DNA from 2 places in the Kitasatospora sp. NPDC093550 genome. Region 2 is predicted to be linked to the other one. Evidence: riboswitches for the same ligand, from Rfam matches in the RefSeq annotation. Region 2 holds a riboswitch; the other holds the start of a gene.
What was found. Region 2 has a riboswitch for glycine ahead of gcvT (glycine cleavage system aminomethyltransferase GcvT). Riboswitches for the same ligand answer to the same signal wherever they lie in the genome.

Region 1 (14,177 bases), on a different contig from region 2:
TCCAGGCCGGGACGCTGCTCTGCTCGCTGGCGCTGGTGCCGAGTGCCTGGCTGTGGCTCTCGGCGGGGGACCGGGTGGGCACCGTGGAGAGCGCGCCCTCGGCGCCGGTCGCGATGGTCTTCGGCGCCGGGCTGGACCAGGGCAAGCCCTCGCCGTACCTGGAGCACCGGTTGGTCGCCGCGGTGGACCTGTACCGGGAGGGCAAGGTGCGGGCGATCCTGGTGACCGGGGACAACGGGCGGGTCGAGTACGACGAGCCCGACGCGATGTACACGTACCTGACCGAGCACGGGGTGCCGGCGGAGCGGGTCGTCCGGGACTACGCGGGCTTCGACACCTGGGACTCCTGCACCCGGGCGCACCGGGTCTTCGGGGTGGACCGGGCGGTGCTGGTCAGCCAGGACTTCCACGTCCGGCGGGCGCTGGCGCTGTGCGAGGCGGCGGGCATCCGGTCGTACGCCGTCGGGGTGCCGGAGCTGCACGACGAGACCTGGCTGTACGGCGGGCTGCGCGAGGTCGCCGGGGCGGGCAAGGCGGCGGTCAACGCCTTGCTGCGGCCGGACCCGGTGTTCCTCGGGCCCAAGGAGGACGGCATCCCGAAGGCGCTGGCGGAGGCGGCGAAGAAGTAGCGGCGGGGGCCGGTGGTCGTCACCCGCCGCGCTCGCCAGCCGGCGGGCGCCCGGCCGGGTTCGTACGCACTGTCGGACCCGTGCGCGATGATCGGCGGGTGCGATCACTGCCGAGCATCATCCACCTCGACATGGACGCCTTCTTCGCGGCGGTGGAGCAGGCGGCCAAGCCGAGCCTGCGCGGCAAGCCGGTGATCGTCGGAGGGCTCGGCGGGCGCGGGGTGGTCTCCACGGCCTCGTACGAGGCGCGGAAGTTCGGGGTGCATTCGGCGATGCCGATGGCACAGGCGCGGCGGCTCTGCCCCAACGCGGCCTTCCTGTCCGGACGTTTCGAGGCCTACCGGCAGGTCAGCGAGATCGTGATGGGCCTGCTGCGGGAGCTGTCGCCGCTGGTGCAGCCATTGAGCCTGGACGAGGCCTTCGTGGACCTGGAGGCCGGCCCGTACGGCCCGGTGCTGGCCGAGACGGACCACGAGACCGGTGAGCGGCTGGTGCTCGCCCTGGCGGAGGACCTGCGGGCGGACATCCAGCGGCGGACCGGGCTGACCGGCTCGGTGGGGGCGGCCGGGTCGAAGCTGATGGCGAAGATCGCCTCCGAGCAGGCCAAGCCGGACGGTCTGGTACTGATCGAACCCGGGCAGGAGCGGGCCGTGCTCGGACCGATGCCGGTCCGGGCGCTGCCCGGGATCGGGCCGGCCACCGAACAGGTGCTGCGGCGCGCCGGACTGAGCACCGTGGCCGATCTCGCCGACGCGGGCGAGGCGGAGCTGGTGGCGCTGCTCGGGCGGGCGCACGGCGCCGGGATCCACCACATGGCGATAGGGCTGGACGAACGGCCGGTGGTGGCCGACCAGGACGCCAAGTCCGTCTCGGTGGAGGACACCTACGAGGTCGACCTGGCCGACCGGGACCGGGTGCTGCGCGAGGTGGAGGCGCTGGCAGCCCGGTGCGTGCGGCGGCTGCGGGGGGCCGGGCGCTCGGGGCGGACGGTGGTCCTCAAGGTCCGCCGCTTCGACTTCTCGACGCTGACCCGCTCGGAGACGCTCGGCGGCCCCACGGACGACGAGGCGGTGATCACCGCGACCGCGCGTCGGCTGGCCGAGCAGGTGGACATCACCGGCGGGGTCCGGCTGCTCGGCGTGGGCGTCGCCCAGCTCGCCGACTACACCCAGGAGGACCTGTTCGCGCAGGCCCTGCGGGAGGAGGCGGCGGAGCACGCGGAGGCGGCGGCCGAGGCCGAGGAGGCGGAGGAGGAGCCGGAGGCGGTGGTGCGGCGCTGGATGCCCGGACAGGACGTCCGGCACGAGGAGTTCGGGCCCGGGTGGGTGCAGGGCAGTGGCGTCGGGAGGGTCACCGTGCGGTTCGAGACGCCCTGGAGCGGGCCCGGGCGGGTGCGGACCTTCGCGGTGGACGACCCGGCGCTCGAACCGGCCCCGCCGCTGCCGCTGCGCCGCCGCGAGGAAGGGGAAGGGGACGGGGACGGGGATGCCGGTGGTGGGGCGGAGGCCGGCGTGGAGGACCGGCCGCAGGACGGGGGCTGAGACACGAAGACGGCCCCACCCGGTGGGGGGAGTACCGGGTGGGGCCGTATCACCGTGCCGGTCCCCGCACGTTCGTGATGCCCTCGCGACGTACGGGAGACCGGGGCCCCGCGCCCTGTCCCTGAGCGCGGGGGCCGGACGCCTCGTCAGGCGTCGGTCTTCACCAGCTTGTCGCTGGAGTCCTGCCGGGCCGCGCCGTCGACGACGGCCGACGGGGCGGCCGGCTTGACGGTGCGGATCAGGAACGGGACGGCACCGGCGATGATGCAGACCACGGCCGCGGTCCAGAACGCGTGCTTGTACGCGTCCAGGGTGGGCAGCGAGAGCGGGATCTGCGGCGGCAGCTTCATGGTGTCGCCGGTCAGGATGGCGGCCATGACGGCGGTGCCGATGGCGCCACCGACGGTGCGCAGCACCGAGTTCATGCCGTTGGCGATACCGCTCTGCTCGACCGGGACGGCGCCGTTGATGTAGGCCGGCATCGCGGCGAACGCGAGGCCCACACCGAGGCCGAAGATCGCCGAGGCGGTGTAGATGTCGCCCTCGTGGCTGTGCCGCACGGCGAGGTAGGCCATCGCGACGGCGCCGAGGACGCCACCGAGGACCAGCGGCAGACGGGGGCCGCGGCGGGCGATCAGCAGGGCGCCGACCGGGGCGGCGACCATCGAGCCGATCGCGGACGGCAGCAGCATGACGCCGGCGTGCAGGACGGTGGCGGTGAAGCCGTAGTGGGTCAGCTTCTCCGGGGTCTGGGCGAAGTTGCTGATGACCATGAAGGAGCCGTACATGCCGAAGCCGATGAGCAGGCCCGCCATGTTGGTGAAGGCCACGGCCGGGCGGGACATCATCTTCATGTCCACCAGGGGGTGCGCGACCTTGGTCTCGATGATGCCCCAGACCAGGGCGACCACGGCGGCGACGGCGAACAGGCCGAGGGTCTTGGTGGAGGTCCAGCCCCAGTGGTTGCCCTGGCTGACCGCGACCAGCAGCGCGGAGAGCCAGCCGGCCAGGGTGATCGCGCCGAGCGGGTCGGCGCCGCCGTCCTTGTCGGTGACCGGGTCGGACGGGACGCGGAAGGCGACCAGGGCCACCGCGATCAGGCCGAAGACCAGGCCCATCCAGAAGATCGACTTGTAGTTCCAGTGCTCCAGCAGGACACCGGTGGCGACCAGGCCGAGGCCGGAGCCGACGCCCATCGAGGCGCTGATGGCGGCGACGCCGCCGGTCACCTTCTGCTTGGGCAGCTCGTCGCGGACGATGCTGATCGCCAGCGGCATGACGCCACCGCCGGCGCCCTGCAGGACGCGGGCGACGATCAGCCAGGTGAAGGAGTGGGTGCTGACCGCCAGCGCCGAACCGGCGACCAGGCCGGCCAGCGAGATCAGCAGCATCGGCTTACGGCCCCGGAGGTCGCCGAAGCGGCCCAGGAGGGGAGTCAGCACAGCGGCGGAGAGCAGGTTGGCGGTCATCAGCCAGGCGATGCTGGAGGCCGAGACGCTCAGTTCCTTGGCCAGCGAGGGCAGGATCGGGACGACCGCGGTCTGCACCACGCTGAACGACAGCATCGCCAGGATGAGGGCCGGCAGGACCCGGGCGCTGCTCTGCTTCTCGGCCGCGGTGGTGGGCTGGGGTGCCTCACTCACGGTTGCTTCCTCCCGTACATAGTGAATGAACTGAAGTAACCATGCAGGGAGATACTTCAGAGTGTCAAATATCGAGTGGTTAAGCTTTGGCAAAGGGGGAGGGGCGGTGGGGCCGGGGCGGGCGCTTGCGGCGGGCTGCGGGGGTGGGGCATGGGGAAGGGCCACGGCTCTGGGAGTCGGGGCCCTTGGGGGGGTGGGAGTCAGGCGAGGGGGCGGAGGGAGCTCGGGCGGGCGGCTTCCGGGGTGGGGGTGGGGGACGTGGGGGCGGTGTCGTCGTGGATCTCGACGTGTTCGCGGCGGAGTTCCTCCCGGATCACCTCCTCGTCCGTGTAGCGCTCGACGACCAGCCGGACGCGCTCGATGGGCGCGAGGTACTTGCGGACCGCCGGGCGCTCCTCGCGGAGGGTGACCTCCTCGACGGCCTCGGCGATCTCCTTCTCGGTGAGGGAGGCGCGCTCGGCGTCGCTGACCGGCATCCGCTCGACCCGGACGCGCTCGCGGACCACCGGGACGCGGCGCTCGACCTGCTCGGTCGTCACGTACTTGCGCAGCTTCGCGGTGCCCACGTTGTGCCACTCCGTGGTGACCTCCAGCCGTTCCTCGCTGCAGGTGATCTCGATCGGGCTGCTGGGCGCGGACGAGTCGGCGGCGGCGGAGTGCACCGGGGCGGACGGCGCCACCGGTGCCGGATGCAGCTTCGCCTCCATGCTGGGTGCGGGGGAGGTCTCGGCGGCGACGGGGGTGGTCAGGGTCCGCATGTTGGCCTCCATGGCGGTTCTGGTGGTGGTCGAGGTGGTGGTGCCGGACTCCGAGGAGTGGAGGGCATGCGGTGGGGCGGCGACCGCGACGGCGGCCGGGGTGGTTCCGAAGTCGAGGTCGGGCTGTGCGGCCCGCTCGTGGTTCTCGTCGGCCGAGGGGTCGTCCGCCGGGGTGTCGAGGCCGTAGTAGCGGTAGAGCTGGAGCTCCTGGGCGGGGGACAGGTGCTGGCCCACGCCGAAGTCCGGGGACTCCTTGACCAGCGATTTGTCGTACGGAACCCGGAGCTCGTCGCCGGAGAACTCGCTCGTGGTGAGCGGGACGAAGGCGTCCCGGCCGAAGATGCCGGTCCGGACGGCGGCCCACTCGGGCTGGCCGGTGGCATCGTCGAGGTACACCTCGTCGACCGTGCCGATCTTGTCTCCGTTGCGGTCGACCGCCTTGTGGCCGATGAGGTCGCGGGGGTCGATGTCGGTCTGCACTCTTTCCTCCAGTGCGCTGAGCCTGCGGAACTCCCGCAGGGTCGGCGGCCGGAGCACCCGTCCTGTCCGCCAGTTCCCAACCAAATGCCATGAATCGGACGTGCGCGACCGGGGTGCGCCGGACGGGCTGCGCGCTGGGCCGTCCGGGGGACGCGCGTAGACCCGGGGTGACCGGAAGCACCCGTGATCGGAAGGCCTCCCGCTGGTACCCTGGGCGGCGACCGCAGAGCCCGCTCGGGAGAGTCTCCGACCGCGAAAACCGCTGGTCGGAGCGCCGAAGGAGCAACTCCTCCCCGGAATCTCTCAGGCATCCGTACCGTGTGGGGTAGGTCACTCTGGAAAGCAGGGCAGGAGTGTCGGCACGGAAGCCGGCGATCACCACCCTCACCGACGGTGCAAGCCGGCGGAGCGCCCACAGCGCGCCGTGCGGGCGAAGCTCTCAGGTCCCGATGACAGAGGGGGAGGCCTGTCGGGTCCGCCCGCCATCGCTGAGTCGCTGTCCGCAGCGGAAGGCCGGTCGGCGTGCGTACCCCCGCCGGTCCGTGACCAGGAGGCCTCGACCACCATGAACGCCCAGCCGAACGCGGGACGCCCCACCGGCGCCTCGACCCTCACCGAGCTTGAGCTGGCCAGTCCCTTCGAGAACCGCCACATCGGCCCCGACGCCGCCGCGCAGGAGAAGATGCTGGCGTCCGTCGGCTACGGCTCGCTGGACGAGCTCGCCGCGACCGCCGTGCCCGAGGCGATCCGCTCCATCACCGGCCTGGACCTGCCGGCCGGCCGGACCGAGGCCCAGGTCCTCGCCGAGCTGCGCGAGCTGGCCGGCCGCAACCAGGTGCTCCAGCCGATGATCGGCCTGGGCTACTACGGCACCTTCACCCCGCCGGTGATCCTGCGCAACGTCATGGAGAACCCGGCCTGGTACACCGCGTACACCCCGTACCAGCCGGAGATCTCGCAGGGCCGCCTGGAGGCGCTGCTCAACTTCCAGACCCTGGTCTCCGACCTGACCGGTCTGCCGACCTCCGGCTCCTCGCTGCTCGACGAGGGCACCGCGGCCGCCGAGGCGATGGCGCTGGCCCGCCGCGTCACCAAGGTCAAGGGCGGCGTCTTCCTGGTCGACGCCGAGACCCTCCCGCAGACCATCGCGGTGATCAACACCCGTGCGGTGCCGACCGGCGTCGAGGTCGTCGTCGCCGACCTGTCCGAGGGCATCCCGGCCGAGATCGCCGAGCGCGGCGTCTTCGGCGTGCTGCTGCAGTACCCGGGCGCCACCGGTGTGGTCCGCGACCTCGCCCCGGTCATCGAGCAGGCGCACGGCCTCGGCGCGATCGTCGCCGTCGCCGCCGACCTGCTGGCGCTGACCCTGCTCAAGTCCCCCGGCGCGCTGGGCGCCGACATCGCCTGCGGCACCTCGCAGCGCTTCGGCGTGCCGATGGGCTTCGGCGGCCCGCACGCCGGCTACCTCGCGGTGCGCGCCGAGTACGCCCGCTCGCTGCCCGGCCGTCTGGTCGGCGTCTCCGTCGACACCGAGGGCAACCGCGCCTACCGCCTGGCCCTGCAGACCCGTGAGCAGCACATCCGCCGCGAGAAGGCCACCAGCAACATCTGCACCGCCCAGGTGCTGCTGGCCGTGATGGCCTCGATGTACGCCGTGTACCACGGTCCGGACGGCCTGGCCGACATCGCCCGCCGCACCCACCGCTACGCCGCCGCCCTCGCCGAGGGCCTGCGGGCCGGTGGCGTCGAACTGCTGCACGGCGAGTTCTTCGACACCGTCACCGCCGTGGTGCCGGGCCGCGCCGCCGAGATCGCCGCCGCCGCCCGCGCCAACGGCATCAACGTCCACCAGGACGGCGCGGACCGGATCTCGATCTCCACCGACGAGACCACCACCCGCGAGCACCTGGCCGGTGTCTGGGCCGCGTTCGGCGTCGAGGCGGCCGAGGCCGCCGAGACCGCCGACGCGCTGCCCGCCGCGCTGCTGCGCGACGACGAGTACCTGACCCACCCGGTCTTCCACAGCCACCGCTCCGAGACCGCCATGCTGCGCTACCTGCGCCGCCTGTCGGACCGGGACTACGCGCTGGACCGCGGCATGATCCCGCTGGGCTCCTGCACCATGAAGCTCAACGCGACCACCGAGATGGAGGCCGTGACCTGGCCGGAGTTCGGCCAGCTGCACCCCTTCGCCCCGATCGACCAGGCCCAGGGCTACCTGACGCTGATCCGCCAGCTGGAGCAGCAGCTCGTCGAGGTGACCGGCTACGACGCCGTGTCGATCCAGCCGAACGCGGGCTCGCAGGGCGAGCTGGCCGGCCTGCTGGCCGTCCGCGCCTACCACCACGCCAATGGCGACACCCAGCGCGACGTCTGCCTGATCCCGTCCTCCGCGCACGGCACCAACGCCGCCTCCGCGGTGATGGCCGGCATGCGCGTCGTCGTGGTGAAGACCCTGGTCGACGGCGACGTGGACGTCGAGGACCTGAAGGCCAAGATCGAGCAGCACCGTGACAGCCTGTCGGTGCTGATGGTCACCTACCCGTCGACCCACGGCGTGTACGAGACCCAGATCACCGAGATCTGCGCCCTGGTGCACGAGGCCGGCGGCCAGGTGTACGTGGACGGCGCCAACCTGAACGCCCTGGTCGGCCTCGCCAAGCCGGGCAAGTTCGGTGCGGACGTCTCGCACCTGAACCTGCACAAGACCTTCTGCATCCCGCACGGCGGTGGCGGCCCGGGCGTCGGCCCGGTCGCGGTGCGCGCCCACCTGGCGCCGTACCTGCCGAACCACCCGCTGCAGGCGGAGGCCGGCCCGGCCACCGGTGTCGGCCCGATCTCGGCCGCGCCGTGGGGCTCGGCGGCGATCCTGCCGATCTCCTGGGCGTACGTCCGGCTGATGGGCGGCGAGGGCCTCAAGCACGCGACCCAGGTCGCGGTGCTGAACGCCAACTACATCGCCAAGCGCCTGGCGCCGCACTTCCCGGTGCTCTACACCGGTCCGGGCGGGCTGGTCGCGCACGAGTGCATCATCGACCTGCGTCCGCTGACCAAGGAGACGGGCGTGACGGTGGACGACATCGCCAAGCGCCTGATCGACTACGGCTTCCACGCGCCGACGATGTCCTTCCCGGTGGCCGGCACGCTGATGATCGAGCCGACCGAGTCCGAGGACCTGCACGAGATCGACCGGTTCTGCGACACGATGATCGCGATCCGGGCCGAGATCGACAAGGTCGGCTCGGGCGAGTGGGCGGCCGAGGACAACCCGCTGCGCAACGCCCCGCACACCGCCGCCGCGCTGGCCGGCGACTGGGCGCACGGCTACTCGCGGCAGGAGGCCGTCTTCCCGGCGGGCGTGAACCCGGCGGACAAGTACTGGCCGCCGGTGAGCCGGATCGACGGGGCGTACGGCGACCGCAACCTCGTCTGCTCCTGCCCGCCGCTGGACGAGTACGGCGTCTGACGGACCCGCTCGTCAGGTAGTCGGGTAGTCAGGTAGTTCGGGCGAAGGGCTGGGCCCCGGCGGAACGTTCCGCCGGGGCCCAGCCCTTCGCCCGTCTCGTTCTCCCTGTGGCGGCTGCCCCCCGCCGGACGGCCGGACCGTGCGGTCAGGCCGTGCGGTCAGGCCGTGCGGTCAGGCCGCGTGGGCGACGGGGCGGCGCGGGGCGATGACCCGGCCGTCGGGCAGCAGCTCTCCGGTGTCCTCGAAGAGCAGGACGCCGTTGCAGAGCAGGCTCCAGCCCTGCTCCGGGTGGCAGGCCACCGAGACGGCCGCCTCGCGGTCCTCGGACTCGGCCGACGGGCACTCAGGACGGTGCTGGCACATACGCGTACCCTCGCTTCGCTCTGCGATCCTCCCCGTGGTGCGGTCGCCGGAGGTCGTGCCCTCCGGGGCCGCCGCGGTAGTCGGATCCTGTCCGCACGCCGACCAGGTGTTGACCGGCGTTCAAGTGGGTAGGACAGGTGGTCCTTCCACGCTGGTTCCCAGTGTCGGCATCTGCGGACGTGCTCGCAGGGATTTCGTGACATGCGCCACAACTCCCGGGAAGAGATCACCCGTTCAGGTGGGGCCGGGGGGAAATCGCGCACCGGTGGGCCAGGCGGGGGATGGCCCGATCGGGCCATGGCGGGTGCTTCGTCCAGGTGGTCGCCGTTCGGGTGGCGCGCCCCGGTGCCGGGCGCGCGGGCACGACGGAGGGCCGCCGGGCGGGTGGTCCGGCGGCCCGCGCGGATGCGGGTGGTTCAGGAGGTGCCGAGCAGCAGCGGCCGGGCCAGCGGGGCGCGGGCGAGCAGCGGGAGCAGTTCGGCGGCCGGGTAGGCCCGGTGGGCGGTGACGCCGAGCGGGGCCGGGGCGAGCGGGATCAGCAGGTCGGCGGCCGGGCCGGTGTCGGGGCTGTGCAGCCAGAGGGCCGTCGCGTACTGGCCGGGGAAGGTCAGCAGCCGGGGCTGCTGGCGGATCCGGGAGGCCTGGGCGAGCTGCCAGGCCTCGCGCAGCGCCCGGACCGTCGAGTCCAGGTAGGGGCCCGCGGTGAAGTGGGAGAAGGTGTGCCCCTCGACGCCCTGCACCACTTCGGCCGCGGCGGCGACGTCGGCGCCGTCCTTGATCAGGAAGCGCCAGCCGGTGCGGCGGGCGGCGGGCAGTTCGGGGCGCGGGCCGTCCAGGACGTGCACCGCGAGCGGATGGGCGGGGACCAGTGGGCCGGCCGGATGGCGCAGCGCTGCGGCGGCGGGCTGACGCAGCGCGGTCTCCGAGTCGAGTGCGCCCAGGACCGCGCGCAGCGCGCTCGGTGGGGGCTGGGGGGTCTGCAGAGTCATGGCGGGGACCGCCTCTCCAAGCGAGATCGGCGTGCGAGTGCGGCATACCGGCATGGCTGGCGCGTCTTCGCTGACGGGGCCCGGCCGTGTCCGGTTGTGCAGGATCGCGGTGCCGGCGCGGTCGTCGCCGTCGACGAGGGGTTCGGGGCGGGAACGGACCGGCCGGAGCGCTGTGCGAATTCCATCGAACAGATGCGCAGGGTGATCTGTTTATCACAGGCGGTGGCGCCGAGCAAGTCTGCACATGGTCTGAATTTCCGTCAGATGCCTTGCAATGCAAGCCAGTACAAGCATTCGGGTATCGATCTTCGAGGTGGGCATGATGCTTGCACGGTCGGTCGGCCGGTGGCTCAACGGGGTGTCTCAGGAGGAGGGGACCGTGGGCGAGAAGGTCGTCGCGACTCGGGCGGATCTGGCGGACCGGCAGCTGTACCGGCGCAAGCTCCAGGCCTGTCAGGAGGCGCTCGGGCGGATGCTGCGGGAGGAGCGCTTCGACCGGCCGCGGGCGGTGATGGGCCTGGAGATCGAGCTCAACCTGGCCGACGAGCAGGGCCTGCCGGCCATGAACAACGCCCGGGTGCTGAGCGAGATCGGCTCCAGCGACTTCCAGACCGAGCTGGGCAAGTTCAACATCGAGGTCAACATCACGCCGCACCGGCTGTGCGGGCACGTCTTCGAGGAGCTGCGCGAGGAGATCGACACCGGGCTGCGCTACGCCGACCGGCGGGCCGCCGCGGCCGGGGCGCGGATCGTCATGGTGGGCATCCTGCCGACCCTGGAACACGCCCACACCGGGCTGGACGCGATGAGCCACAACCAGCGGTACTCCCTGCTCAGCGACCAGATCCTGGCCGCGCGCGGGGAGGAGATCGCGCTCGACATCGAAGGTGTCGAGCACCTCCAGCTGGAATCCATCACCATGGTCGCCGAGGCCGCCGCGACCTCGCTGCAGCTGCACCTCCAGGTGACCCCGGAGCGCTTCTCCTCGGTGTGGAACGCCGCCCAGGCGCTCTGCGGGCCGCAGCTCGCGCTGGGCGCGAACTCCCCGTTCCTGTTCGGACGGGAGCTGTGGCGGGAGACCCGGCCGGTGCTGTTCCAGCAGGCCTGTGACACCCGTTCGGCCGAGCTCAAGGCGCAGGGCGTGCGCCCCATCACCTGGTTCGGCGAGCGCTGGGTGGACTCGGCCTACGACCTGTTCGAGGAGAACCTGCGGTACTTCCCCGCGCTGCTGCCGATCTGCGACGACGAGGACCCGCTGAAGGTGCTCGCCTCCGGGGGCGCGCCCAAGCTCGCCGAGATGCGGCTGCACAACGGCACCATCTACCGCTGGAACCGGCCGATCTACGACGTCGCGGGCGGGGTGGCGCACCTGCGGGTGGAGAACCGGGCGCTGCCGGCCGGGCCGACGGTGGCCGACACACTGGCCAACGCCGCCTTCTACTACGGGCTGGTGCGGGTGCTCGCCGAGCAGCCCCGGCCGGTGTGGACCCGGCTGCCGTTCGAGCGGGCGGACGAGAACTTCCGGCAGGGCGCCCGGTACGGCATCGACGCGGTGTTCCAGTGGCCGCGCCCCGGACGCGCCGGACGCGGCGGCGGGCTGCAGACGATCTCCGCCGTCGACCTGGTGCTGGGCGAGCTGCTGCCGATGGCCTACCAGGGCCTCGACGAATGGGGCGTGGAGCCCGCCGACCGGGACCGCTACCTGGGCATCATCGAGCAGCGCTGCCTGCGCCGCACCAACGGCGCGTCCTGGCAGAGCGCGACCTTCCACCGGCTGCGCGAGCAGTACCGGATGGACCGTCCGGCCGCGCTCGCGGCGATGACCCGGCGCTACGCCGAGCACATGCGCGGTGGGGAGCCGGTGCACACCTGGCCGGTCGGTTAGGGACGGGACGCCGCGCACCCGGCCGGCGGGCCGAACGGGGCGCTGTGTCAGGATGATCGCTCCGGCGGTCGGCCGACGGCCGGAGCGACCGTCCGTTCGCTGGAGCCCCCGTGACCACCGTCCCGACCGCGCCGGAGACCGAGCAGCCCACCCGGCGGCTGCTCGGGGCGGAGTTGCTGATCGTCCTCGGCCTCTCGCTCGGGGCCAGCGGGATCAGCGCGCTGATCAGCTTCGCGGGCTCGCTCACCGAGCCGATCAAGCTCGGCCAGCAGGTCGCCACGCTGAACGGTTCGCGCGCGCCCGGGCGGCCCTGGCTGGACCTGGTGTGGCAGCTGTACTACATCGGGCGCGGTCTGATGCCGGTGGTGCTGGTCGGCTACCTGCTGGTGCGCGAGGGCGTCACGCTGCGGGTGCTGGGCTTCGACCTCGGGCAGAAGCTGCGCGACCTCGGCCGGGGTGCCGCCGTCGCGGCCGCGATCGGCGGGTCGGGGCTGGTGCTGTACCTGGCCTCGCAGGCGGCCGGGTACAACCTGACGGTGGCGCCCTCGGGGTTGCCGGACGTCTGGTGGCGGGTGCCGGTGCTGGTGCTGTCGGCCTGGCAGAACGCCGTTCTCGAAGAGGTCGTCGTGCTCGGCTACCTGCTGCGGCGGGTGCGGCAGTGGGGGTGGTCCTGGCCGGCCGCGGTGGTGGCCAGCTCGGTGCTGCGCGGTTCGTACCACCTGTACCAGGGGGTCGGCGGGCTGGTCGGCAACATGGTGATGGGGGCGGTGTTCTGCCTGCTGTACCGGCGTTGGGGGCGGGTGATGCCGCTGGTGGTGGCGCACGCGCTGATCGACACGGTCGCCTTCGTCGGGTACGCCCTGCTCGCCGGACACGTCAGCTGGCTGCCGACCCCCTGAGCGCCCTGCCCGTGAGGGCGTGGGCTCGTGGCGGGCGGGCCAGCAGCCGGTCCACGTGCCACCGCTCCAGGCCCTGGCCGGGGTCGATCCGCAGCAGCAGGCGGTCGCGTCGCCAGAGCGACTTGCGCAGCAGCCGGCCGGGGATGACGTCGTCCACCCAGGCGAACGGACGGCCCCCGGCGTAGCGCAGCAGCGGGGCCCACTTCTGGGCGGAGAACAGCTCCATCAGCGGGACGCGCGGATCGCCGGGCCGCGGGACGTAGCCGCTGAGGCGGACCACCGGGAGCGGGTCCAGGCCGAGCGCCGGGGCGACGTGGGTGTTGGCGTGCTCCTCCCAGGTGGTGGCCCAGACGAGTTCGTACCCGTCGGCGAGCTCGCGCAGCCACGCGCCGTGCCGGGCGGACAGCAGGACGGCGTAACCGAACAGGGTGTGGGTGTCGAACCCGGCGTCCGGATGCGGGCAGACGGGGTTCAGGACGCCGTCGACGTCCAGGAACAGCAGGGGCTTCGGCACCGGTGGCCTCCCAGATCGCTCGCGCTTGCCACCTGTTCGGACGAATCACCCGTACCGCCGGTTGCTCGCCGGTGGGCGCACGCGGGGCGCACGAGGCGCTCACGACGTGGACACGGGCGTGGCGGCGGGCTCCGGTGCGTCGGTCGTGCCACGGCGGCCGAGCCGGCGCACCTGGGGGTCGAGCAGGACCGCCGCGCTGAGCACCAGGCAGACGACGGCGCACGTCCACAGCGCCCCGTCGAGGCCGAGGGCCACGGCGGCCGGGCCGGCCAGCGCGGTGCCGACCGGGGCGAGCGAGAAGGAGCCCAGCTCGTCGTACGCGGAGACCCGGGAGAACACCTCCTCCGGGATCTCCTGCCGCAGCGCGACCATCCAGTTGACGCCGAAGACGGTGACGCCGGCGCCGGAGAGGAACATCGCGGCGATCAGCAGTGGCAGCGGTACGGCGGCGGCGAGGGCGAGCGCGGGCACCCCGAACAGGAACACGCCCCAGTTGCCGGCCAGCAGGATCCGCCGGGGCCGCCAGCGCGCCATCAGCAGACCGGCGGCCACCAGGCCCGCGCCGTACGCGGACATCGCCAGGCCCCAGGCGCCCGCGCCGCCGAGCCGCTCCTTGGCGACGGCCGGCCCGTACACCGACTCGACCGCGCCGACGCAGGCGACCAGGACGGAGAACTGCGCCACGACCACCCAGAGCCAGCGGCGGGAGGCGAACTCCCGCCAGCCCTCGCGCAGGTCGCGCAGCATGCCGCCGCCGGAGGGGGCGGGGGCGCGCTCGGGCTCCAGGAAGAAGCGCAGCGCGGCGGCGATCAGGAAGCAGAGGGCGTCCAGGGCGAGCACCCAGCCGGGGCCGAAGGCGGCGGTGAGCGCCCCGCCGAGGGCGGCGCCGCCGATCTGGGAGGCGTTCTGGCCCATCCGGAAGACCGAGAAGGCACGGGCGGCGTGCTCCTGCGGGACGGCCTGCATGATCATGCCGCCGGAGGCGGGCGAGTAGAGCGCGTAGCCGGCGC
Region 2 (14,177 bases):
CAGCAGGTCGTGGAAGTAGGTCGGGCCGTTGGAGTTCACGTCCGGCGCGAAGTTGGAGCGCTCGACGGCGTACTTGACGTCCTTCGAGGTGATCGGGGTGCCGTCGTCGTACTTCAGGCCCTTGCGCAGCTTGTACGTCCAGGTCAGGCCGTCCGCGCTCTGCTGGCCCATCGACTCGGCGAGGTCCGGGACGAGCTTGTTGCCCTCCTCGCCGGCGGCCGGGTTGAAGGTGGTCAGCGGGCGGGCGTACAGGCGCGAGAAGTTGTAGATGTACGCGTAGTACGTGTTGCCCGGGTCGAGCGAGTCCGGAGTGCCCTTCATCTCGAAGGTGACCGTCCCGCCCTTCTTGTCCGAGGCGTTGACGATGCCCTTGGTGGCCGCGTTGGCGCCACCGCCGGCAGCGGAGGACGAGCTGTCGTCGCTCTTCTTGGTCGAGCTGTTGCAGCCGGTCACGACCAGGACCGCGGCGGCTGCCGCCGCGGTCAGGGCGACGGTACGGGACCTACGCATGGGAGAGATCAACCCCTTGAGGATGTGGAGGCGGTGGAGGATCCTGACGCTGGGTCAGTTGCTCTTGGGATCGAGGGCGTCGCGCAGCCCGTCGCCGAGCAGGTTGAAGGCGAGCACGGTGATGAAGATCGCCAGACCGGGGACCACCATGTACTGGGGGTCCACCTGGTAGTACCGGATCGCGTCCTGGAGCATCCCGCCCCAGGAGGCCTGCGGAGGCTGGATGCCGACGCCGAGGAAGCTCAGCCCTGCCTCGAAGAGGATGTTGGTCGGGATCAACAGGGTCGAGTAGACCAGGATCGGACCGACCAGGTTCGGCAGCAGCTCCTTGAACAGGATGAACGGGCCGCGGGCGCCGAGGCTGCGGGCCGCGTGCACGAACTCCCGCTCGCGCAGCGAGAGCGTCTGACCGCGCACGATCCGGCCCATGTAGGGCCAGTTGAAGAAGCCGATCACGAAGATCAGCACCATGATGTGCAGCGGGAGGCCGTGCAGGCCGAAGGCGCCGCCCTGCAGCGAGGTCGAGATCGCGATCGCGAACAGCAGCAGCGGGAAGGCGAGGAAGACGTCCATGACGCGGCTGATCAGCGTGTCCACCCAGCCGCCGTAGTAGCCGGCCATGATGCCGAGCACGGTGCCGATGGTGTTGGACAGCACGGTCGCGCCGAAGGCGACCAGCAGGGAGACCCAGGAGCCCTCGATGACCCGGGTGAGCAGGTCACGGCCCTGCAGCGGGTCGATGCCGAGCGGGTGGTCCCCGCTCATGCCGCCCCAGTCGCCGAGCGGGAGACCGCCGAGGTCGGGGTCCAGCAGGTCCTGGTGGAGGGCGTCCGGGTCGAGCCCGAACACCGACTCGATCGGCTTGGCCAGCACGGCGAGCAGGATCAGCAGGATCACCACGACGCCGCCGGCGACGGCGGCCTTGTCCCGCTTGAAGCGGGTCCAGGCGATCTGGCCGAGGGAGCGGCCCTCGATCTTCTTGGCCGGGCCGGCGGCGGCTGCTGCCTCCGGCTCGTTCCCGGCGGTGGTCACGGATGCGGTCATGGTCAGTTGGTCCCCTCGCCGACGGTGGCCGGCCCACGGGTGCCGGTCGCCGGCTTCGGCGGTGCGGCTGCGGACGTGCGAAAGGTGCTAGGAGGAGCGGGTGTTTCGTGGCAGCGCGTCGTGCACAGGTGCTGCCACCACGCGGGATGGGCGTCGCGTGGGCGAGCGGGTCGGCGTGCGCGCTCACCTTTGTGGGGTTCCAATGCGCGGTGCGTTGCGCAGAACTCTCTGCCATGCGACTTGGCTTACGCCAGACCTGACAACCGACAGATGCCCAACTGTGATCTGCAGGCATGCACCTCCCCGATCTCCGGCATATAGCTCTTCACATGGCTGTTACAGGCATGTCAAGATGACCGCACGGACCAAGGGGAAATTCGTCCGGAAAGCATCGAAGCCGACTTGACGGACAATCAAGTCGGCTTCGTGGGGATTTCGGCGAGCGGCGGTTTTCCGGTCAGCGCCCGGGGTAGCCGGGCCACGGCCGCTGGGGCTGCTGCTGCCAGCCCGGCGCGGGCGGCTGCGTGCCGTACGCGTACCCGGGTGCCGACTGCCCCGGCATCGGCTGCCCCGGCATCGAGTGGGCCGGGTACGCCGGCGGCGGCACCGGCGGGTACGGGCCGGTCGCCGGGCGTCCGGCCTCCCGGTCGAAGAACGGCCGCGCGTTGGCGCGCATCCACAGCGCCACCGGGTCGTACTCGTCCGACATCGCCACCGTGGACACCGCGAGCCCCTCCGGGGCCACCGCGATCGCCCGCTGCATCAGCGCGCGCACCGCCTCCACCGCCGGCGGCGAACTCTCGTACAGGTCCAGCCCGATCGCCAGGTACGGCTCCCCCACGGCAGGCTGCACCCAGGCCCGGCGCAGCGCCCGCACCGCGCGCACCTCGCTCGCCTGCCGCTCCAGCAGCGCGAAGAACTGCTGGGCGTTGACCTGCGGCTCGCTCAGCTTCAGTGGCCCGGCCGGCAGCCGGTCCAGGCCCGCGGCGATCCGCCGCAGGTCCGCCCAGGGCACGCCGACACCCCCGCCGGGCGCGTGCGGGTTGAGCCACAGGCCCCAGCGGGTGCGGTACAGCGAAGCGGCGATCTCCCGGCCGGAGATGACCTCGTGGGCCCGCGCCCAGCCGGAGGCGGCGAGCTGCTCGGGCGAGGTGACGGCCGGCGCGTAGCCGTGGCCGCTGATCTCCATGTTCCCGTACTGCGCGTCCGGACTGCCCGGCGTGCCGTGCCAGAGCAGCATCCAGACCCGGCCGTCGGCGAGCGCGTGCAGCAGCCGCTCGTACGCGTCGTAGCGCTCCGGCGCGACCTCGCGCAGGGCCTGCTCCAACGCGCCCGGGTCAGCTCCCGGGTGCCCGGCCGGCGCCTGGCCCCAGGGCCCGCCCGCTCCCGTTCCCGCACTCATGCGCCCACCTCGCCGCGCCTCTTTCCTCGAACCCGCCGGCCCGTCGGCCGTCTGCACGCACCCTATGGCGCGGCACCGGCCACCGCCACGGCGACGTGCCTACGAACAAACCCCGCTCACACCCGCGTGTAGAAAGGCATGACCCGGGTGAGCAGCCACTCGACCACCGGGTCGTCGGCGAGGTCGAGCAGTACGAGGTGGACGCCCCCCGGCAGCGGCGCGGTTCCCAGCGCCCGGCCGAGCGCGTCGTTCACCGCGGCCGGGTCGGCCGGGGCCGCCGGATCCAACTGGACGCCCACGAACATCACGGTCGGCTCGCCCTCGATGCTGGCCAGCGCCCGGCGGGCGGTCAACACCCCGGGAAGGGCCGAGAGTTCGGCCCGGCAGGCGGCCAGGAAGTGCTCCGGGTCCTCGCCCGGCACCGGCTCGCGCAGCGCCACCCGGCCGCCGGTCGGCGCGGCCGGGTCCTCGGCGCCCTCCCAGCGGTCCTCGCGCGGCCCCCGGCGCAGCTCGGCCACGCCCTGCGGCGGCACCGGGATGCCCACCGGCGCCTCCGGGTTCACCGCGATGCCCACGCCGAGCGGCAGCCCGCGGGCGAACTCCCAGACCGGCGCGATCGCGAAGGCCAGCCCCGGCGCGTGCTGCAGGAACACCTCCTGCGAGGAGAACACCGGGACGTACGGGTCGCCGCCCAGCTCGATGATCGGCAGGTCCAGGGACTGCCCCTGCGGGTCGGCCCCGGCGGGCAGCGGCACCCACACCCGGCTGCGGGCCAGCACCTCGATCACCCGCGGCGTCGCCCCCGGGTCGCCCAGGGCCGAGGTCAGCACCTGCTCCAGCTCGTTGGCCGGCCACGAGCCGCCCGCGGGCATCCCGTCCGGACCGCCCCACCCCTGCTGCTGCTCCACCGGGTACCCCATGCGCCGCCGATTCCGCCCTCTGCCGGTCGGCCGCCCTCTGCTGCGCCGACGCGGAGCAGTCTAGGGCCCGGGGGCCGGTGGGAATGGGCCTCGTGTTCGGGACGGCACCGTGTGACCGGGTCCCCCCTCCCCTCCTCCGCGCGGACGTGCCATGATGTGCGCGTCCGACGGCATGCGCCGCGGGCCCCACAACTCCATACCGGCCGCTCGAACCCGCGCGGGAGAGCCCGGAGTGCCGCTCATCGGCACGGCCGGCGCCGAAGGAGCAAGTCCTCCCCGGAATCTCTCAGGCCCCCCTACCGCACGGGTTAGGCACATCTGGAAAGCGGCGCACGGCCATGTCGCGCGCCCACCCACGGTGCAAGCCGCCATGCTGTCCCCCAAGCTGGAAACAGCTGTGGGCCGGCGGGGCGGTGAAGCTCTCAGGTACGACGACAGATGGGGAGACCCACGCCGCCGCATGCCCGCGCGCAGGGTCGGCCCCCGAGCGGGTCCGGTCCGGTGCGTGCACCCCTGAGTGCCCCGACCGAGGAGTTCCTGGCCATGTCGTCCCTCCGCCTGACCGCGCTCGACGCGCTGCACCGCGCCCTCGGCGCGACCATGACCGACTTCGCCGGCTGGGACATGCCGCTGCGCTACGGCAGCGAGCGCGAGGAGCACCTCGCCGTCCGTACCAAGGCCGGTCTGTTCGACCTCTCCCACATGGGCGAGATCACCGTCACCGGCCCGCAGGCCGGCGAGATGCTGGACCACGCGCTGGTCGGCTTCGTCTCCGCGCTCGGCGTGCTGCGCGCCCGCTACACCATGATCTGCGCCGAGGACGGCGGCATCCTGGACGACCTGATCGTCTACCGCCTGCGCGAGGACGCCTACCTGGTCGTCGCCAACGCCTCCAACGCCCAGCTGGTCCTCGACGAGCTGATCGCCCGCGCCAAGGGCTTCGACGCCGTCGTCACCGACGACCGCGACACCTACGCGCTGATCGCCGTCCAGGGCCCGGAGTCCACCGCGATCCTGGCCGACACCACCGACGCCGACCTGCCCGGCCTCAAGTACTACGCGATCCTCCCGGCCCGGGTGGCCGGCCACGAGGTGCTGCTGGCCCGCACCGGCTACACCGGCGAGGACGGCTTCGAGATCTTCTGCCGCCCGGCCGACGCCGAGGAGATCTGGCAGGCGCTGACCGCCGCCGGCGAGGGCCGCGGCCTGATCCCGTGCGGCCTGTCCTGCCGCGACACGCTGCGCCTGGAGGCGGGCATGCCGCTGTACGGGCACGAGCTGTCCACCGACCTCACCCCGTTCGACGCCGGTCTGGGCCGGGTCGTCCGCTTCGACAAGACCACCAACGGGGGTGCCTTCGTCGGCCGCAAGGCGCTGGAGCAGGCCGCCGCCGCGGCCGAGGCCAACCCGCCGCGGGTGCTGGTCGGCCTGGTCTCCGAGGGCAAGCGCGTCCCGCGTGCCGAGTACACCGTGGTCTCCACCGACGGCACCCCGATCGGCCGGATCACCTCCGGCGCGCCCTCCCCGACGCTGGGCCGGCCGATCGCGATGGCCTACGTCGACGCCGCCCACGCCGCCCCCGGCACCACCGTCGCGGTGGACGTGCGCGGCAAGCACGAGCCGGTCGAGGTCGTGGCGCTGCCCTTCTACAAGCGCGCCCGCTGACCGCCCGGTCGGGCCCCGGTTTTCCCATAGACGCAGGTCGTAGCCGTCCGAGCGGCGGCCCGCTTCGTCGTACCCGCTTCCCATCCTGGAGAATGACGCCATGAGCAACCCCCAGCACCTGCAGTACACCAAGGAGCACGAGTGGCTGACCGCCGCCGAGGACGGTGTCTCGACGGTCGGCATCACCAAGCACGCCGCGGACGCGCTCGGTGACATCGTCTACGTGCAGCTGCCCGAGGTGGGCGACACCGTGACCGCCGGCGAGACCTGCGGCGAGCTGGAGTCCACCAAGTCGGTCAGCGACCTGTACTCCCCGGTGACCGGCGAGGTCACCGAGGTCAACCAGGACGTCCTGGACGACAACGGCCTGGTCAACAGCGCCCCCTTCGAGGGCGGCTGGCTGTTCAAGGTGCGCGTCGAGGCCACCGACGAGCTGCTCAGCGCCGACGAGTACGACGCGCTCACCCACAGCAGCTGACCCGCTCGTGACCGGGCGGGCCGCGCGCACGCCGGCCCGCCCGCACCGCGGCCCCCGTCCCTCCTCCCCCGGGAAGACCCCACCATGACGGTTCTCAACCAGTCCCTGCACGCCCTCGACCCGGAGATCGCCGCCGCGGTCGACGCCGAGCTGCACCGCCAGCAGACCACCCTGGAGATGATCGCCTCCGAGAACTTCGCCCCGGTGGCGGTCATGGAGGCCCAGGGCTCGGTGCTCACCAACAAGTACGCCGAGGGCTACCCCGGCCGTCGCTACTACGGCGGCTGCGAGCACGTCGACGTGGTCGAGCAGATCGCGATCGACCGGATCAAGGCCCTGTTCGGCGCCGAGCACGCCAACGTCCAGCCGCACTCCGGCGCGCAGGCCAACGCCGCCGCGATGTTCGCGCTGATCCAGCCGGGCGACACCATCCTGGGCCTGAACCTGGCCCACGGCGGTCACCTGACCCACGGCATGAAGATCAACTTCTCCGGCAAGCTCTACAACGTGGTCGCGTACCACGTGGACGAGAAGACCGGCCAGGTCGACATGGCCGAGGTCGAGCGCCTCGCCAAGGAGCACCAGCCGAAGCTGATCATCGCCGGCTGGTCGGCCTACCCGCGCCAGCTGGACTTCGCCGCGTTCCGCCGGGTCGCCGACGAGGTCGGCGCGCTGCTCATGGTGGACATGGCGCACTTCGCCGGCCTGGTGGCCGCCGGGCTGCACCCGAACCCGGTGCCCTACGCGGACGTGGTCACCACCACCACCCACAAGACCCTGGGCGGCCCGCGCGGCGGCGTCATCCTGTCCAAGGCCGAGTACGCCAAGAAGATCAACTCCGCGGTCTTCCCCGGCCAGCAGGGCGGCCCGCTGGAGCACGTGATCGCCGGCAAGGCGGTGGCCTTCAAGGTCGCGGCCTCGGAGGAGTTCAAGGAGCGCCAGCAGCGCACCCTGGACGGCGCCCGGATCCTCGCCGAGCGCCTGCTGCAGGCCGACGTCGCCGAGGCCGGCGCGTCCGTCCTGTCCGGCGGCACCGACGTCCACCTGGTCCTGGTCGACCTGCGCAACAGCCAGCTCGACGGCCAGCAGGCCGAGGACCGCCTGCACGAGGTCGGCATCACCGTCAACCGCAACGCCATCCCGAACGACCCGCGCCCGCCGATGGTCACCTCGGGCCTGCGGATCGGCACCCCGGCCCTGGCCACCCGAGGCTTCCAGGCCGAGGACTTCCGCGAGGTCGCCGACATCATCGCCGAGGCGCTCAAGCCCGCCTTCGACGAGACCGTCGCCGCCGGGCTGAAGGCCCGCGTCACCGCGCTGGCCGAGAAGTACCCGCTGTACCCGAACCTGGCCAACCAGGAGTAGTCCGCGGCGGCCGGGAGTGGACGACCGGCCGCAGGTGACCGGCCTCACCCCGCCGGCGCACCTGGGACCCCGGGGCACCGCGCACACTGGACAGTGCGCGCGGTGCCCCGTCCCGTGTCGGCCCCCGCCCGTCCACAGCCCGCTCCGCCCCACGCCCCGCCCGCAAGCCCCTCCACGAGACCCGACAAGGACGTCCCCCGTGGCCATCAGTGTCTTCGACCTCTTCTCCATCGGCATCGGCCCGTCGAGCTCCCACACCGTGGGCCCGATGCGCGCCGCCCGGATGTTCGCCCGCCGACTGCGGTCCGAAGGCCTGCTGGCCCAGGTGACGGGTGTGCGCGCCGAGCTGTACGGCTCGCTCGGCGCCACCGGCCACGGCCACGGCACGCCGAAGGCCGTCCTGCTCGGCCTGGAGAACAACTCGCCCCGCACCGTCGACGTCGACCAGGCGGACAAGGACGTCGAGCGGATCACCGCCGAGAAGCGGATCAACCTGCTCGGCGAGCACCCGATCGACTTCGACCCGGACAGCCAGCTGGTGCTGCACCGCCGCCGCTCGCTGCCGTACCACGCCAACGGCATGACCCTCTGGGCGTTCGCCGCGGACGGCTCGACGCTGCTGGAGAAGACCTACTACTCGGTCGGCGGCGGCTTCGTCGTCGACGAGGACGCGATCGGCGCCGACCGGGTCAAGCCGGACGACACCGCGCTGCGCTACCCCTTCCGCACCGGCGAGGAGCTGCTGCGGCTCACCCGCGAGACCGGGCTGTCCATCTCCGGCCTGATGCTGGAGAACGAGAAGGCCTGGCGCAGCGAGGAGGAGATCCGCACCGGGCTGCTGGAGATCTGGTCCGTGATGCAGGAGTGCGTGCGGGCCGGCATGACCCGCGAGGGCATCCTGCCGGGCGGCCTCAAGGTCCGCCGCCGGGCCGCCTCGGGCGCCCGGGCGCTGCGCGCCGAGGGCATCGGCCCGGCCAACGCGATGGAGTGGGTGACCCTCTACGCGATGGCGGTCAACGAGGAGAACGCCTCCGGCCGCCGGGTGGTCACCGCGCCGACCAACGGCGCGGCGGGCATCATCCCGGCCGTCCTGCACTACTACCTGAACTTCATCCCGGGCGCCGACGACGACGGCATCGTCCGCTTCCTGCTCGCGGCCGGCGCCATCGGCATGCTGTTCAAGGAGAACGCCTCCATCTCCGGCGCCGAGGTCGGCTGCCAGGGCGAGGTCGGCTCGGCCTGCTCGATGGCCGCGGGCGGCCTCGCCGAGGTCCTCGGCGGCACCCCCGAGCAGGTCGAGAACGCCGCCGAGATCGGCATCGAGCACAACCTCGGCCTCACCTGCGACCCGGTCGGCGGCCTGGTCCAGATCCCCTGCATCGAGCGCAACGGCATGGCCTCGGTCAAGGCCGTCACCGCGGCCCGGATGGCGCTGCGCGGCGACGGCCGGCACCACGTCTCGCTGGACAAGGCCATCAAGACGATGAAGGAGACCGGCGCCGACATGAAGATCAAGTACAAGGAGACCTCGCGCGGCGGCCTCGCCGTGAACGTCATCGAGTGCTGATCCACGGCTGACCGGGCGCCGGCCGTGCGCCGGTCGCGTGCGCCCCGGCCCCCGGGCGGAGCTCCACTCCGTCCGGGGGATTTCGCTCTCCCCCTGGCCGACGGTCCGTCAGGAAGGCCATAATCTCGGCCAGTTGGCTGACGCCGGAGGGGGAGGCGGATGTCCGTCCAGACCGGGCCGGGGCCGGCGGCCGAGCCGCCCGTACCGTCCACCGGGCCACCGCCGCCACCGCCGCCACCGGCCTCGCCGTACGCGAAGTCCGAGGCCACCCGGCTGCTCTGCGCCGGGGTCTACCTCGACCCGGACTACCGCCGGCGCGTCATCACCGAACTGGTCGAGCACGACGAGCGGTCCGTGCCGCCGTCCCTGGGCTTCGACCTGATCACCGTCCTGGCGCACGCCCTGCGGGCCCGGGCCCTGGAGCTCCGCACCGGCGCCGCGCTCGCCGTGATCTGGCTGGGCTTCTTCCTGACCGACTACTGGACGCTGATCCGGAACCCGCCGTCCGTCAGCCACTGGAAGGCCTACGGCGAAGGGCTGACCAGCGGCTACTACGGCGACCCGTACGGCCGGGATTCCGCGTCCGACACCGTCTGGAACGCCCTCTCCCCGTACCTGCCGCCCTTCACCGCGACCTTCGCCCTCCTCTACGCCGTGGTCTGTCTGCTGTCCTGGTACGCCAAGCCCGTGGAGGTCCGGCAGCACGCGTTGTACGCCCCCGTCGCTCCCGCCGACTCCCGGGCCTCCGCGTCCGGGCACCCCCTCGGCGGCTTCCTCGCCGTCATCGCCGGGATCGCCCGGGTCCTCTACTGGGCACTGGCGTTCGCCACGCTGAAGGACGACGCCTGGGAGGGCACGCTGTTCCCGCTGGCTCTGGCGGCGACGGTGGGCTGGCACCGCCTGCAGATCGCCCAGGTCCTGCGGAAGGAGCTGATCCGGGAGAACTTCCCCCGCCATCCGCGTCGACTGCCCCCGCGGCCGCGCTATGTGCGGCTCCAGCGCGCCATCGCCGAAGAGCAGTACTCACAACTCGTCGTCTATGACCCGGCCGACCCCTTCCTCGGCGCCGGATTCCCCTTCAAGGCCTGGCAGTTCACCCTGGAGCTGAAGCGGCGCACAACCGGGCCGGTGGTCCCGGAGGGCGCTCTCACCGCCCGCGTCGTCCTCGACCTGGTCGTCCCGCGGCTGGCCGCCCTCCGGCAGACCGCCGCCGACACCAGCCTGGACCGGCTCCGGGAACTGGAGATCGAGCACATCGTCTACCTCCCGTACGGCCCGGCGCGCGGCGACGTCCCGCGCGGGCCCGAGGACATCGCCCGGCACATCGCCGAGGCGGTGGACGAGGGCGGCGAGCGGCGCCGGCACTTCCTGCGGGTCCGGGTCGGCGCCTGGGACGAACAGGTCGTGCTGACGGTCCAGTTGAGGGTGCACACGCAGGGGAACCTGCTGATGGTGGAAGTCGTCCCGCACGTGCTCGGACCGGTCCGGCGCGACTACGAGTTGCTGGCGGACGCGGTGGCCCAGCAGGGCACCCGACCGGGCCGCCGCCCGGCGATGTCCGCCTTCACCGCCGGACCGGCCGCGCTGCGCTCGCTGCTGCGCCCGGGCGGCGGCCGGGCCGCGGGCGAGACGGCCGACGACCGGGACCTTCCGACGGTCGCCGCGCGCCCGCTCGTCTCCCTGCGTGAGGCCGCCAGCACCTCGGCCGTCTCGATCTTCCAGGAGCTCGACGTCAGGCGGTACCTGAGGTCGATCGAGCAGCGGATCATCGAGGGCCTGCGCGTCGCGCTGGAGCAGTCGGGGTACGAGACCGACCGCTTCGAGCAGACCGTGGTCCAGGTGGTGCAGGGCGGGATCCACATCGGCTCGATGAGCGGCGGCGCGGTCGCCACCAACGGCGGCACCGCGCAGTCGGGCACCCCGGCACCGCCGCCGTCCGACGGGAAGTCTTCGTAGTCACCTGAGGAACGAGGAGCGCAACGTGCAGCACGACGAGGAGAACACTCCCCCGTCCCAGCCGAGCGGCGGGGTCTCGATCGGCGCGATGACCGGCGGTGCCGTCGCCTCGGGCTCCGGCGCCCGCGCGGAGGACCGCTCGCAGCGGGCCGGAACACCGGACCCCCTGCCGGAGGTGCGCGGCCTGATGGTCCCCGCCCCGGCGCCCGGCGGGGTGTCCATCGGCGCGATGACCGGCGGGGCGGTCGCCGCCGGAGCGGATTCCACGGCCGTCGACGCCTCCACCCGCCTGAACGCCTCGGCCCGCGAACTCCTCGCGGCGATCGCCGAGTTGCGCGGCCACCTGCCGATGTTCACCAGGGCCGAGGGCAACGGCGTGGCCGAGGTGGAGCACGAGCTGGAGGTCGTCGGCACGGCCCTCGAACAGACCGGCACCGCCCCGCGCACCCGGCTGGAACGACTCCGCGACCTCCTCCGGAGCTCGACCACGGTAGTCTCCGGACTCGCCTCGGCATTGTCGGTCGCCCAAGCGATCGAGCAGTTCCTGGGCTGAGCGGGGCCGGAAGACCACGGGGGGAGCAGGGATGTCGGGCACGTACTGGGACAAGGACAGCCAGCAGTGGGTGTCGCACCCGCCCGCGGGCGGAGCGACCCCGCCACCGCGCCCGCCGCAGCCGCCGCCGCTGCCCCCGCAGATGCCCCCGCACCAGCCCCCGTACCAGCCGGTCGAGCCGCCGCCGATCACACCCCGCGCCCAGCGGCCGGAGCGCCCGCCGTCCGCCGGGACGCCCGGGTCCCGGCGGGTGCTGGTCGCCGCCCTCGCCGGGGCGCTCCTCGGCGTGCTCGCGGGCGGCGGCGGGTACCTGCTGACCCGGCACGACCACGGGGCCGAGCCGACGGGCACGGCGACCCTCACCGGGGCACCCCCGGTCACGGCCACCGGCTCCCCCTCGCCCACGACCACGGCGACGCCCTCCCCCACGCCCACCACCCCGACCCCCACCCCCACCCCGACCCCCACCGGGCCGCCCTTCCAGCGGGTCCAGGACCGGAACGGCTTCACCCTGCTCGTCCCGGACGGCTGGCAGCGGGAGGAGAAGAACAACTCCACGTTCTACCGCAGCCCCGACCGACGGAGCCTGGTCCAGGTCTTCGCGATGGGCACCGGGTCACCCTTCGAGGAGGCCTCCGGCACGGACGCCGCCATGGCGAGCGATCCGGCGACCTACCCGGGCTACCACCGCGTCCGCCTGGAGCGGACCGCCGACGGCGCCGCCGAGCTGGAGTACTCCTACGACAACGCCGAGACCGGCACCCGCCGACACGCGGTCGACCACGTCCTCGTCGGCCCCGGCGGCACCGCCTACGCGCTCCTGGTGGCCGGCCCGGAGGCCGACTGGCCCACCGGGATCCAGGCCCTCCGGGACGCGGAGCTCACCGGCTTCTGCTTCGCCGCCCAGTGCCCGGCGGCCACCGGCTGACCTGCCGGGCCCCGGGTGGGGCGGCGCCTACCGGCGGGCCGGCAGGGCGAGGAAGGCCAGGCCGCCGGCCAGCACCGCGAGCCCGCACCAGGAGACGGCCGGCAGCCGCTCCCCGAGCGCCAGCACGCCGAGCACGGCGGCGACGGCCGGCTCGGCGAGGGTCAGCGTGGTGGCCGTCTGCGCGGTGGTGTGCCGCAGGCCGTGGCCGAACAGCCGGTACGCCAGGTAGGTGGTGACCACGGCGAGGTGCAGGACGACACCCGCGCCCCGCACCGACAGCAGCCACCCCACCGGGCCCAGCGCCGCCACCGGCAGCACCAGCAGGGCCGCCCCGCCGAACATCGCCCCCATCACCCCGGCGGACGGCCGCCCGGCCGCGATCAGCCGCCCGCCGATCAGCGAGTACACCGCGTACGAGAGCCCGGAGAGCGAGGCCAGCAGCACCCCGAGCGGGTCCACCGCGGCGCCGTGCCCGGCGAGTTCGGGGCCCAGCACCAGCACCGCGCACCCGAGCACGGCCAGCGCGGTGGCCGCGGCCCAGCGCCCGCTCGGCCGCCCCTGCCGGGCGAGCCATCCGAGCAGCCCGGTGAACACCGGTGCGCTGCCCAGCGCGATCACCGTCGCGACCGCGACCCCGGTCCGGGCCACCGCCGGGTAGAAGGTGAGCGGATAGCCCGTCACCGCGACCGCGCCGAGCGCGAGCATCCGGCGCTCGCCCGGCCCGCACGCCCGGGGCAGCTCGCGGGCGGAGCGGTCGGAGAGGAACAGCAGCATCCCGCCGAGCACCAGGGCGGCGGCCCCGACGCCCGCCGCCGGGGCGCCCGCAGGCACCAGCGAACCGGCGGTCCCGGTGGTGCCCCAGAGCAGCGCGGCCACCAGGATCGGGACCGGTCCGCCGAGCACGCGGGTACGGCGGGCGGCGCGGCGCGGCCGGGCAGCGGGGATCGAGCGCACAGGCTCGGACAAACGATTCGGCACAGTCGTGAACTTCCGTCGTCGAAGACCGTCAGGGTTCCGAGAACGGACGCACGTCACAGCCCCGTGGCGGCCTCAGCGGGCCGAAAGCGGGGCGGGGGGTCGAGCCACCGATGCGCGCCCGTCAGGCGCCGAGGGGTGGCAGCACGACGCGCCAGTAGAGGTCCACGGGCCCGATGCTACCCAGGTCCCCGTGACCGACGTCGCGAATTCTCCACGATCATGAATATTCACAGGCATCGGCGTGAACCTATGCAATATCCAAAGGTGAACTAGGTTACAAACCTTGGATTCCCAGCCGCCCAGTTTGCCCACATGCTGAGATCCGTGCGATAGTCAAGGCATACTTCGGCGGGCCCGACCTGGCACTGCCGACGCCCATCGCGCGGCACGCACCCCCTTGGCCGGCGCGATGACTTGCAGGGGCCCCCATCCGCCGGACCGCGGCGAACACCGGGGGCCCCGCGTGTTTTCCGGAGCCACCCTCAGCCCCGCTCCCGCACCTTGAGCTCGAACCAGACCCCCTTGCCCCGCGGCAGCAGGTCCGCGCCCCAGCGGTCGGAGAGGTCGTCGACGATCTTCAGGCCCCGCCCGCGCTCGTTCACCGGCTTGGGCTCGGCGAGGATCATGCAGGGCAACGCGCGGGAGGAGTCGCGGACCTCGACCCGCAACCAGCCGGGCTTGCGGCTGACGTGCAGACCGATGGTGCGACCGGCGGCGTGCCGCACCGCGTTGGACACCAGCTCGCTGGTGAGCAGCTCCCCGGCCTCCAGGTGCTGGTGGAGGTCCCAGGACTCCAGGACGGAGAGCACCA

Region 1: it holds a riboswitch for glycine, as region 2 does, so the genes downstream of both, gcvP (aminomethyl-transferring glycine dehydrogenase) here and gcvT (glycine cleavage system aminomethyltransferase GcvT) in region 2, are expected to answer to the same signal.

The regions. Positions count from the first base shown of each region.
Region 1 is NZ_JBIWJF010000010.1:9,846-24,022, forward strand. Features, by position in the region: gene ACIRD3_RS17745 (vancomycin high temperature exclusion protein) at 1-629, shown strand, start outside; gene ACIRD3_RS17750 (DNA polymerase IV) at 728-2,170, shown strand; gene ACIRD3_RS17755 (MFS transporter) at 2,317-3,813, opposite strand; gene ACIRD3_RS17760 (PRC and DUF2382 domain-containing protein) at 4,014-5,108, opposite strand; glycine riboswitch at 5,277-5,380, shown strand; gene gcvP (aminomethyl-transferring glycine dehydrogenase) at 5,617-8,517, shown strand; gene ACIRD3_RS17770 (DUF5999 family protein) at 8,689-8,880, opposite strand; gene ACIRD3_RS17775 (hypothetical protein) at 9,297-9,869, opposite strand; gene ACIRD3_RS17780 (glutamate--cysteine ligase) at 10,249-11,754, shown strand; gene ACIRD3_RS17785 (CPBP family intramembrane glutamic endopeptidase) at 11,865-12,653, shown strand; gene ACIRD3_RS17790 (HAD domain-containing protein) at 12,631-13,167, opposite strand; gene ACIRD3_RS17795 (MFS transporter) at 13,267-14,177, opposite strand, start outside.
Region 2 is NZ_JBIWJF010000037.1:47,174-61,350, forward strand. Features, by position in the region: gene ACIRD3_RS36010 (ABC transporter substrate-binding protein) at 1-510, opposite strand, end outside; gene ACIRD3_RS36015 (ABC transporter permease) at 565-1,554, opposite strand; gene ACIRD3_RS36020 (enhanced serine sensitivity protein SseB C-terminal domain-containing protein) at 2,012-2,956, opposite strand; gene ACIRD3_RS36025 (enhanced serine sensitivity protein SseB C-terminal domain-containing protein) at 3,073-3,876, opposite strand; glycine riboswitch at 4,085-4,188, shown strand; gene gcvT (glycine cleavage system aminomethyltransferase GcvT) at 4,420-5,541, shown strand; gene gcvH (glycine cleavage system protein GcvH) at 5,642-6,019, shown strand; gene glyA (serine hydroxymethyltransferase) at 6,104-7,384, shown strand; gene ACIRD3_RS36045 (L-serine ammonia-lyase) at 7,584-8,951, shown strand; gene ACIRD3_RS36050 (hypothetical protein) at 9,111-10,907, shown strand; gene ACIRD3_RS36055 (hypothetical protein) at 10,933-11,460, shown strand; gene ACIRD3_RS36060 (hypothetical protein) at 11,492-12,388, shown strand; gene ACIRD3_RS36065 (DMT family transporter) at 12,416-13,354, opposite strand; gene ACIRD3_RS36070 (ATP-binding protein) at 13,849-14,177, opposite strand, start outside.